4 regions of the Hydrogenophaga sp. RWCD_12 genome follow, and region 2 is predicted to be linked to each of the others. Evidence: predicted binding sites of a transcription regulator. Region 2 holds the regulator's gene; each other region holds the start of a gene.

Region 1 (2,198 bases), on a different contig from region 2:
GAGCGGGCTTCCAGACCGGTGCGGATCTCGGCCACGTTGTCGGGCTTTTCCATCCACAGGTCGATCATGTTGACCTTGGCGTCGCGGCCGATCACGAACAGGTAGCGGCCCGACGCCGAGGTGCGCGAGATGTGCACCGCGTAGCCGGTCTTGACGATGTTGATGATCTGCTTCGTGTCACCGTCGATCAGCGCCACTTCACCGGTGTCGCGCAGCGTGGTCGAGAAGATGTTGGCGATGTTGTAGTTGTTCATCTTCTTCGTCGGACGCTTCTCCGGCGGAACGATGACCTTCCACGTCTTCTTCATGTCTTCCAGGCTGTATTCCGGCGGCGTGGGAGCGTCGTGCTGGATGTAGCGGGCCATCAGGTCCACTTCTTTTTCATTGAGTTCGCCGCTGGTCTGCCAGTTGGGCATGCCGGCCGGCGAGCCGTAGGCGATGAACACCTTGAGGTAGTCGGTGCCCTTGCCCACGGTGATGTCCGGGGTCAGCGGCTTGCCGGTCGCGCCCTTGCGCAGCACGCCGTGGCAGCCCGCGCAGCGTTCGAAATAGATCTTGCGGGCGGTGTCGAACTCGGCCTGCGTCATCGGCGGCGCCTTGGGATTGGTCGCCTGGTACATCGGCTCGGTGGCCAGGGGCGATCCGCCAGCCTGGTAGTTGGCCTCGGCCGGGCTGACCTTCTTGTCGGCCGCCGTCTGCGCAAACGCGCCAGCGCCAACCAGGGCCGCCATCGCCAGCATCGTCAGGCGAATCGTGGTGCGGGATTTCATGGTGTTCTCTCTCCGTCGTGGATCAGCGTTTGAAGTGGCCGTCCCTGGGAGGACCCGTGGCCCGTCCGCCCGGCGGCTGTCCATGGCCGTGCGCACGGGAACCATGGTCGGCACAGCGGCGCAGCCTGTCCTTGAACTGGTTCAAGGACGGCCCTTCGTGGCTTCCCAACAATGGGCACCAACCACACAGACGGCCCGGCGTACCTGCCGGGCCGCCGCCCCATGACGACGGAGCACTGCATGAACCTGGTCAACCTGCTCACCCCCGCCCGGCCTGTCCCCGCCGATGGCGCCCTGGTCCCCCCGGGCACGGTCACCCTGGTCGGTGCCGGTCCCGGAGACCCCGAACTGCTGACGGTCAAGGCGGTGAAGGCACTGCAGGCGGCGCGGCTGGTGCTGTACGACCACCTGGTCAGCCCGGCGGTACTGGACCATCTGAGCCCCGACGCCGAGCGCATCTACGTCGGCAAGGAGTCCTCGCGCCACACCCTGCCGCAGGCCTCGATCATCGAACTCATGGTGCGGCTGGCCCGCAGCGGCCGCTCGCTGTTGCGGCTCAAGGGCGGCGACGGCTACATCTTCGGTCGCGGCGGCGAGGAAGCGCAGGCACTGGCCGCCGAGGGCATCCCGTTCACCGTGGTGCCCGGTCTGACAGCGGCGCAGGGTGCTGCCGCCTCGGTCGGCATCCCGCTGACCCACCGCGACCACGCCTGCTCACTGGTCCTGGCGACCGGCCACTTGCGCGACGGCCAGGGACTGGACATGGACTGGGCGATGCTGGCCCGCGCGCGCCAGACCGTGGTGCTCTACATGGGCGTGAACAACCTGCCCGAGATCTGTCGCCAGCTGCAGGCCCACGGCCTGCCCGGGCACACGCCGGCCGCGCTGGTCGAAAAAGCCACGCTGCCCGACGAACGCTGCATCACCGGCACGGTGGCCGAGCTGCCCGCGCTGGCGCTGCGTCACCAGGTGCGCCCACCTGCGCTGATCATGATCGGCGGAGTGGTGTCGGTGCGGGCCCAGCTGGTGCAGGCTGCGCCGGCGGTCGGGGCCGACGCGCCCGCGGCGTTCCATGCCGCGGCCTGATAACAGAAAGAACGCCCGACCCGGGGCCAGACGGCGCCCGGTTTGCTACGCTGGCAGGCTCCACCCACGCCCGCCCACGCCATGCCGACCACACCCCTGACCCTGATCTCTTCGATGGCCACCAAGGCCCTGCTGGCCGATCTGGTGGCCGAGTACGCGAAGCAACATCGGGAGGTCGCGGTGACCGTGACCTCGGTCGGCGGCGTCGACGCCGCCAAGCGCGTGCAGGCCGGCGAAGCCTTCGACATCGTGGCCTTGGCTTCGGACGCGATCGAAAAGCTCGCCGCCAACGGTCATGTGCAGGAAGCAACCCGGGTCGACATGGTGCGTTCGGCCGTCGCC
Region 2 (2,198 bases):
GAACGTGTTCCGGCTCCAGATCATGAATGCGACCGAGTCGACGCAGCACTATTCGATCAGCGTGGACGGTCTTGAGGGCGTGATGATCGCGTCCGAAAGCCAGGCGGAGGTCCTTCCGACGGAAGTTCGCTCGGTCGCGATCCGGGTTCAGACACCTCCGAACGTCGCACCTGCAGGCTCGCACCCCATCCATTTCACCATTCGTTCCCAGGGGCCGGACGTGGCGCAGGTGATCGAGAAGGCCGTTTTCATCGTTCCGCGCTAAACTGAAAGCTCATATCCATGTCATACGCCATGTCTGCCCAACCAACTGCCTCCAACAATTCCACCCGCACTCCATGGTGGAAGGTCCCCCACATGTGGATGGTGGTTGGTGGCCCCCTGGCAGTGGTGGTGGCCAGTGTGGCGACGTTTGTGATCGCCGCCAGTCATCCGGACCCGGTGCTCAACAAGGCGGACTACGAACGCGACCTCGCAGCTGCCCAGAAACTGCAGGGGCAGGCGCGGGTGGATGCGTTGATCACCCTGCAGCCTGCCGGTCAGGCGCGCAATCACGCGGCCTCACCGGTCGTAGGTACCACGGACCCGACGAAATAAGCGCCCCACACACCGGTTGAGGCGTCAAGCGAACAAGGAGACAGTTCATGAAGACTCAACGGTGGATGTGGATAGCGTGGCCCGCCTTCCTGGTGGCGGCGGTGCTGGAAATGATCGTGTTTGCGATGGTCGATCCCGGTGACCTGCACTGGTTCGGAAACCCGCTGGGGCTCTCGCGACAGGCGATCTATACCTTGGCCTTTTTTGTCTTCTGGGGCATCACCATGGCCTCCAGCGCGCTGACCACCTTGTTGGCCATGTCTCCGTTCGAAGTCAACCGCTGCCCGGTGCCCGAGGGGCAACGCCCGGAGGATTGCGCCAGGAATGGCCAGTGTTGTTGACTCAGCCTGTGCAAACAAAAAGCCCCGCTGATGCGGGGCTTTTTCATGTCGGGAGCTTCCTCAGCGGCAGGTCTGTGGATTCACGATCTGCTTGAGCGCGTCGGTGTTCTTGATGTGCACGTAGCGCTGCTTGACCTCGATGATGCCCTCGTCGACGAACTTGGAGAAGGTACGGCTCACCGTTTCGAGCTTCATGCCGAGATAGCTGCCGATTTCTTCGCGTGTCATGCGCAGGATGAGCTCGGACTGCGAAAAACCGCGGGCGTGCAGACGTTGGACCAGATTGAGGAGGAACGCCGCAAGACGTTCTTCCGCCCGCATGCTGCCCAGCAGAAGCATCACGCTGTGGTCACGCACGATTTCCCGGCTCATGATCTTGTGCACATGGTGCTGCAAGGTCGTGAACTCCCGCGAAAGCTCTTCCACCTGGTCAAACGGCATGACGCAGACCTCGGCGTCTTCCAGCGCGATGGCATCACAGGAATGGCGGTCACTGACGATCCCATCCATGCCGATGATTTCACCCGTCATTTGAAAGCCGGTGACCTGGTCACGCCCATCGGCCGTGGTGACACTGGTCTTGAAGAATCCGGATCGGACGGCATAGAGCGAAGTGAACTTGTCCCCGGTGTTGAACAACGCCGATCCCCGCTTGATCCGTCGGCGGGTCGAAATGACGTTGTCGAGTTTGTCCATCTCCTCGGGATTGAGCCCCATGGGCAAGCACAACTCCCGCAGGTTGCAGCTCGAACAAGCCACTTTGATGCTTTGAATATCCATAATTCTTCCGGAATTGTGGCGAAGCTTAACCCATCGCTGGCGCCAGCATCAAGGCGCGGCGGGACAGTGAAAGGGTCACAAGGGAAAACCCGCGGGGCAGAGGGCCGCTTGATCTTGATCAAGGGCCTCTCCAAGGCCTTGCGGCACATTCGTCGCCTGAACTGGAGAACTGTTTGTGAGCCACGCCATTTCCGACGAACTTCTCAAGCGATTTGACATCCCGGGCCCCCGGTACACGTCATATCCGACGGCGGACCGTTTTGTTGAAGCCTTCGCCGAAGCCGACTATATCCAGGCACTGGAGCAGCGCCGGGCGGGCTCCCTGGCTTTGCCGCTGTCGCTGTATGTGCACATTCCCTTCTGCGAATCGGTGTGCTACTACTGCGCCTGCAACAAGGTCATCACCAAACACCACGAGCGCGCCGCCGAATACCTGCGCTACCTCTCGCGCGAGGTTGAACTGCAGGTGCAGCACTTTGG
Region 3 (2,198 bases), on a different contig from region 2:
CAGGCGCGGTGGTCGCGGCGTCCTGCCAAAGCGTGTTGCCCGCCGCATCGAGCTTGGCGACCAGGGTACCCAGCGGCATGCCTGTGGCATCCACGACGGCGCCCCCCAGCACGATGCTGCCGGTGGCATCCGTGACCACATCAAAGGCCCGGCTCGCCACACCGGCTCCAGCAAGGCTGCGCTGCCACAGCTCGGTGCCCGTCGGCCCGAACTTGTGGACCACGACCGGCAGCCCCAGCAGGGTTGCTGCCACCACACTGTTGCGACCACCGTCCACAGCAAGCGCAGGCGCCACGACCTGGGCCGCGACCGACGCGCTCCAGTCGGGGACGAGCTGGGCATGGGCGAACGATGGCAGTGCGAAGGCGGCTGCGATCGGAGCGCAGCGAAGGCCCCGGATGATGGTCTGAAACATGAGCGTGTCCCCCTGAAAAGATGTGCGGCAAACCATGGGCCACCGCGTGAATTCACCCGACTCCGGTGCACAAGCGGGGCATTTCACCCAACCCATCCCCCAATCACCGGTCACTCACCCGCTTTCACGGGTGGTGGCCATCCTGCAGCATCTTTCAGGCCATCGCAGACTGTTACTGGCCGAGACCGATCGGCGCCGGCGCCTTCATCACGATGCGCGTGAACAGGCGGTCGAACTGCGGATCGCGGGGAATGCGGCCGTTCAGCGGGTCCTGGTTGGTCGCGAATGCTGCGTTCATCGCATGCCAGTCACTCTCGGTCAGATGACGCTCGGCCTCGGGCAGGATGATGGTTTCTTCCAGGCGCATGTGCTCCTGGTAGAACTCGATGTAACGCGTGACCTCGTCGACAAAGGCCTGGCGGCGCCCTTCGCCGAGCAGCTCCCAGGCCAGCAGCAGGTGCATCAGCTCGCGCACCCGGGGTTCGCCGCGCATGTGATCACGCTCCAGCTGATCGATCGTCGCCATCGTGTGCGGCGCGGCCTTGACCACACGCGGAAACAGCAGATCCGATTCCTTGGGATGGTGGTGCTTCTCGGGAAACTCGTCGATGTAGAACAGCATCGCGCGCAGCACGTCGAAGAAGCGCGCCGAGTCGTCCTGCCCGCTGACCTCGGGCCCGCGCCGCACCAGCTGCAACAGCGACTGCAGCATGGCTGCCAGGGTGGCGTGTTCCTCGCGAATGACGCGCAGGGCTTCGTGGGTCATGGTTTTGTCTCCGGGAATGCGAAACCGACCGGGTGGTCGGCGAATGGATCCGGACTATGGCCGAGCGCGCTTCCGGGGGCCTTGACCCACGTCAAGGCTGCTCCCGGGCCTCCCCCTGGAAGGGGTTGCCTTTACATCCGGTTGCAAACCAAAGTGTTAGCATTTTTGACCCCTCCGGGCAACCGCCTGGACACATCCCTGCTGTCACATACCCACACCATGAAGACGATCCGCATTGCCCTCCTCGCCCTGTCGCTCGGCGCCGCCAGCTGCGCCACGGTGGCCAACGAAACCATGGAAGCTCCGCCTGCACTGGGTCAGCTGGAAAGCAAGACGTACCTGGAATGCATGAAGAAGGCGAATGGGCGGCTGGAGCAGGCGCCTTGCATCCAGAACGAAAAGTCGTGGCAATACCGTCAACTTGAACTGCTCTACAAGAGCCTCTCAACCAAGCTCAAGGATCCGCAGCGCGCAGAGCTGGCGAAATCGCAGGCCGCCTGGAAAGCGTTCGTCACCGCAGAAACGGCATTCGCGGCCTCTGTCTACTACCCCCAGCTCGGCAGCTCAGATCTTTCCGTCTCGACCAACGAGATCATGTGGATCGTTCAGCGTCGCCAACAGCTGCAGCAGCATCTGGATTTGAACTGACGCAGCGAGCCGTATTGGCTCAGCAAATGAAGGGAGGAAAAGAACATGACCAATATCGACATCAACGACCCAACCCAACGCAGCGGGGCGGTCTACTTCGTGGTTGGCCGGGGAACCGAAGGTGGTGGCAGTTCCTATCGGCTCAGTGTTGCCGGGGTCACGCCGAGTCAATGGGGCACTGTCTCAAGTGTCGCGGACAACAGCGGGTATTCCATTGGAACGATCCAGGTTGACCTCGGTCAGCGAGGCAACTGGCCCTTGGGGGCCATCGAAAGCCGTTCGCTGAAAGCTGGAGAGGCCTCCTATGTCGACGCCATCATCGGCCAGGCTTCCGCCTACGCACGGGCCAATCAACTGCCGTTTCCTAGC
Region 4 (2,198 bases), on a different contig from region 2:
GAGGGAGAAACAGTAGACATGGTGTTCAGTCAGGCAAGGACCGGACGCCGCCGCAACGGCAGCGCCCGATCAGGGTTTCATTGGCGGGACGTGGCGTAGCGGGCGGCGCGGGTGTTCAGCTCGGCCACCACCTTGATCGACTCTTCGGCGGTGCAGATGTCCTGCGGCAGGTTCAGGCCCTGTGCTTTCAGGTAGGACTCACCGCCCTGGGCATCGACGGCCATCATGTGGTGCAGGCACATCTTTCCGTCTTCGACGCAGCGGTTGAGCACCTTGTCGTACAGGCCCGCCTCGACCGAGGCAAAGCGCTGCACCGGGTCGCGTTCGCTGGGGTTCACCAGCTTGACGTAGGCGCTGCGGTCCAGCGTCTTCGCTTCGCCCTTGGCCTTGTCGACCCACTGGGCGAAATCGCCGTCGCTCAGGCCCAGGAACTTGAAGGTCATGCCGGAGAAACCGGCGCCGCTGTAGTGCGCGGACTTGCCCTGGTAAACGCCAGCCTTGTTGATGACGGCGTTGAGTTCGGTCTGCATGCCGGGCATGGTGTAGATCATTCCGGCCAGGTCCGGCACGTAGAACGCGTTCATGGTCGTGCTGGACGTCAGCTTGAACACGATCGGGCGGTCCACCGGCGCGGCCACCTCGTTGACCGTCGCGATGCCCTGTTCCGGGTAGAAAAACAGCCACTTCCAGTCCAGCGCCACCACCTGAACTTCCAGCGGCTTCACGTCCTTGGCCAGCGCCTTGGATGCCGAGATGCGGTCCAGCGGACGGTACGGGTCCAGCTTGTGGGTGCCGATCCAGGTGATCGCGCCCAGCGCGATGATGATCAGCAGCGGCCCGCTCCAGATCACCAGCTCCAGCACGGTCGAGTGGTGCCAGTCGGGGGCGTAGTCCGCCTCGGTGTTGGCGGTGTTCGACGCGCGGTACTTCCAGGCGAACCAGAGCGTGAGGGTGATCACCGGCACGATGATCACCAGCATCAGCAGCGTGGCCTGGACCACCAGTTGGCCCTGCCGGGCGGCAATGTCACCGGCGGGGTTCAGGACGACGGCTTTGCTGCAGCCCGTCAGGAGGGCCACCGCGGCGGCGACCGCCAGCCAGAGGCCTCCCCGGAGCGGGAACGAAGAAAACAGACGGGGCATGGGGCGAGAAGCTTTCTTGGTGGGTAAAAGCGGATGACAAAAATCAATTCGTCCACGAATTTACCGACCCCACCGCGTTTGTCGATTGGACATTTTGTCCAATGTCAAGGCGGACTTGCCCTGTATTGCGGTAACGCACGCTGGGAAAACCCCAGATTGCCCGCCTGTCCCCCGGGGTGTAGAAGGATGTTGGCGACACGCCACACGACCTACAGGAGACTTTTTCATGAGCAGCCCCGCCCTCGCCGCCCACCCCCAGGCCGGTTTTGAAGAGAGCCCCTCCGCCCTGTCCAGGGCCGACACCCACGAAGACGTCACCTCCGGCGAAATCGCGGTCGGCGTCATCATCGGCCGCTCGTCCGAGTATTTCGATTTCTTTGTCTTCGGGATCGCCTGCGTGCTGGTGTTCCCGGCCTTCCTGTTTCCCTTCCTGTCGCCCCTGGACGGCACCCTGGCGGCCTTCGGCCTGCTGGCGGTGGCCTTCGTCGCCCGGCCGCTGGGCACCGCCTTGTCCATGGCGGTGCAGCGCCACTGGGGCCGCGGCACCAAGCTGACCATTGCACTATTCCTGCTGGGCATCTGCACCGTGGGCATGGCCTACATCCCCAGCTACCAGAGCCAGGGCGTCGCCGCCATCGGACTGATGCTGGTGCTGCGCGTCGGCCAGGGGCTGGCACTGGGCGGCACCTGGGACGGATTGCCTTCCCTGTTGGCGATGTCGGCCCCGCCGGAGCGCCGCGGCTGGTACGCCATGATCGGCCAGCTGGGTGCGCCGCTGGGCTTCGTGCTCGCCGCCGGCCTGTTCGCCTACCTGCGCGGCAGTCTGGACGACCAGGAATTCCTGGCCTGGGGCTGGCGCTACGCCTTCTTCGTGGCCTTCGCCATCAACGTGGTCGCGCTGTTCGCCCGCCTGCGCCTGGTGGTGGGGCAGTCGTACTCGCGGCTGCTGAGCGACCGCGAACTGCAGCCGGTGTCGGTCCACCGCGTGATGCGCGACGAAGGCGGCAATGTGTTGCTGGGCGCCTTCGCTGCCCTGGCCAGCTTCGCCCTGTTCCA

What was found. The regulator FNR, encoded in region 2, switches genes on or off when oxygen is low (the NO sensors DNR and NnrR bind a similar motif). The targets are predictions, from matches to a motif close to TTGATNNNNATCAA.
Region 1: a site for FNR is predicted at 902-915, ahead of cobA (uroporphyrinogen-III C-methyltransferase). Genes of this name have one in related genera too.
Region 3: a site for FNR is predicted at 1,263-1,276, ahead of ACLIJ1_RS17735 (hemerythrin domain-containing protein). Genes of this name have one in related genera too.
Region 4: a site for FNR is predicted at 1,176-1,189, ahead of cyoA (ubiquinol oxidase subunit II). Genes of this name have one in related genera too.

Annotation. Positions count from the first base shown of each region.
Region 1 is NZ_JBKIXC010000001.1:256,449-258,646, reverse strand. It holds gene ACLIJ1_RS01260 (cytochrome D1 domain-containing protein) at 1-770, opposite strand, end outside; gene cobA (uroporphyrinogen-III C-methyltransferase) at 1,011-1,856, shown strand; gene ACLIJ1_RS01250 (substrate-binding domain-containing protein) at 1,938-2,198, shown strand, end outside.
Region 2 is NZ_JBKIXC010000005.1:496,352-498,549, forward strand. It holds gene ccoG (cytochrome c oxidase accessory protein CcoG) at 1-265, shown strand, start outside; gene ACLIJ1_RS20945 (hypothetical protein) at 358-597, shown strand; gene ACLIJ1_RS20950 (hypothetical protein) at 645-938, shown strand; gene fnr (fumarate/nitrate reduction transcriptional regulator Fnr) at 999-1,718, opposite strand; gene hemN (oxygen-independent coproporphyrinogen III oxidase) at 1,894-2,198, shown strand, end outside.
Region 3 is NZ_JBKIXC010000004.1:469,732-471,929, forward strand. It holds gene ACLIJ1_RS17730 (hypothetical protein) at 1-415, opposite strand, end outside; gene ACLIJ1_RS17735 (hemerythrin domain-containing protein) at 588-1,181, opposite strand; gene ACLIJ1_RS17740 (lysozyme inhibitor LprI family protein) at 1,401-1,829, shown strand; gene ACLIJ1_RS17745 (peptidoglycan-binding domain-containing protein) at 1,875-2,198, shown strand, end outside.
Region 4 is NZ_JBKIXC010000002.1:870,711-872,908, reverse strand. It holds gene cyoB (cytochrome o ubiquinol oxidase subunit I) at 1-20, opposite strand, end outside; gene cyoA (ubiquinol oxidase subunit II) at 78-1,142, opposite strand; gene ACLIJ1_RS11295 (MFS transporter) at 1,369-2,198, shown strand, end outside.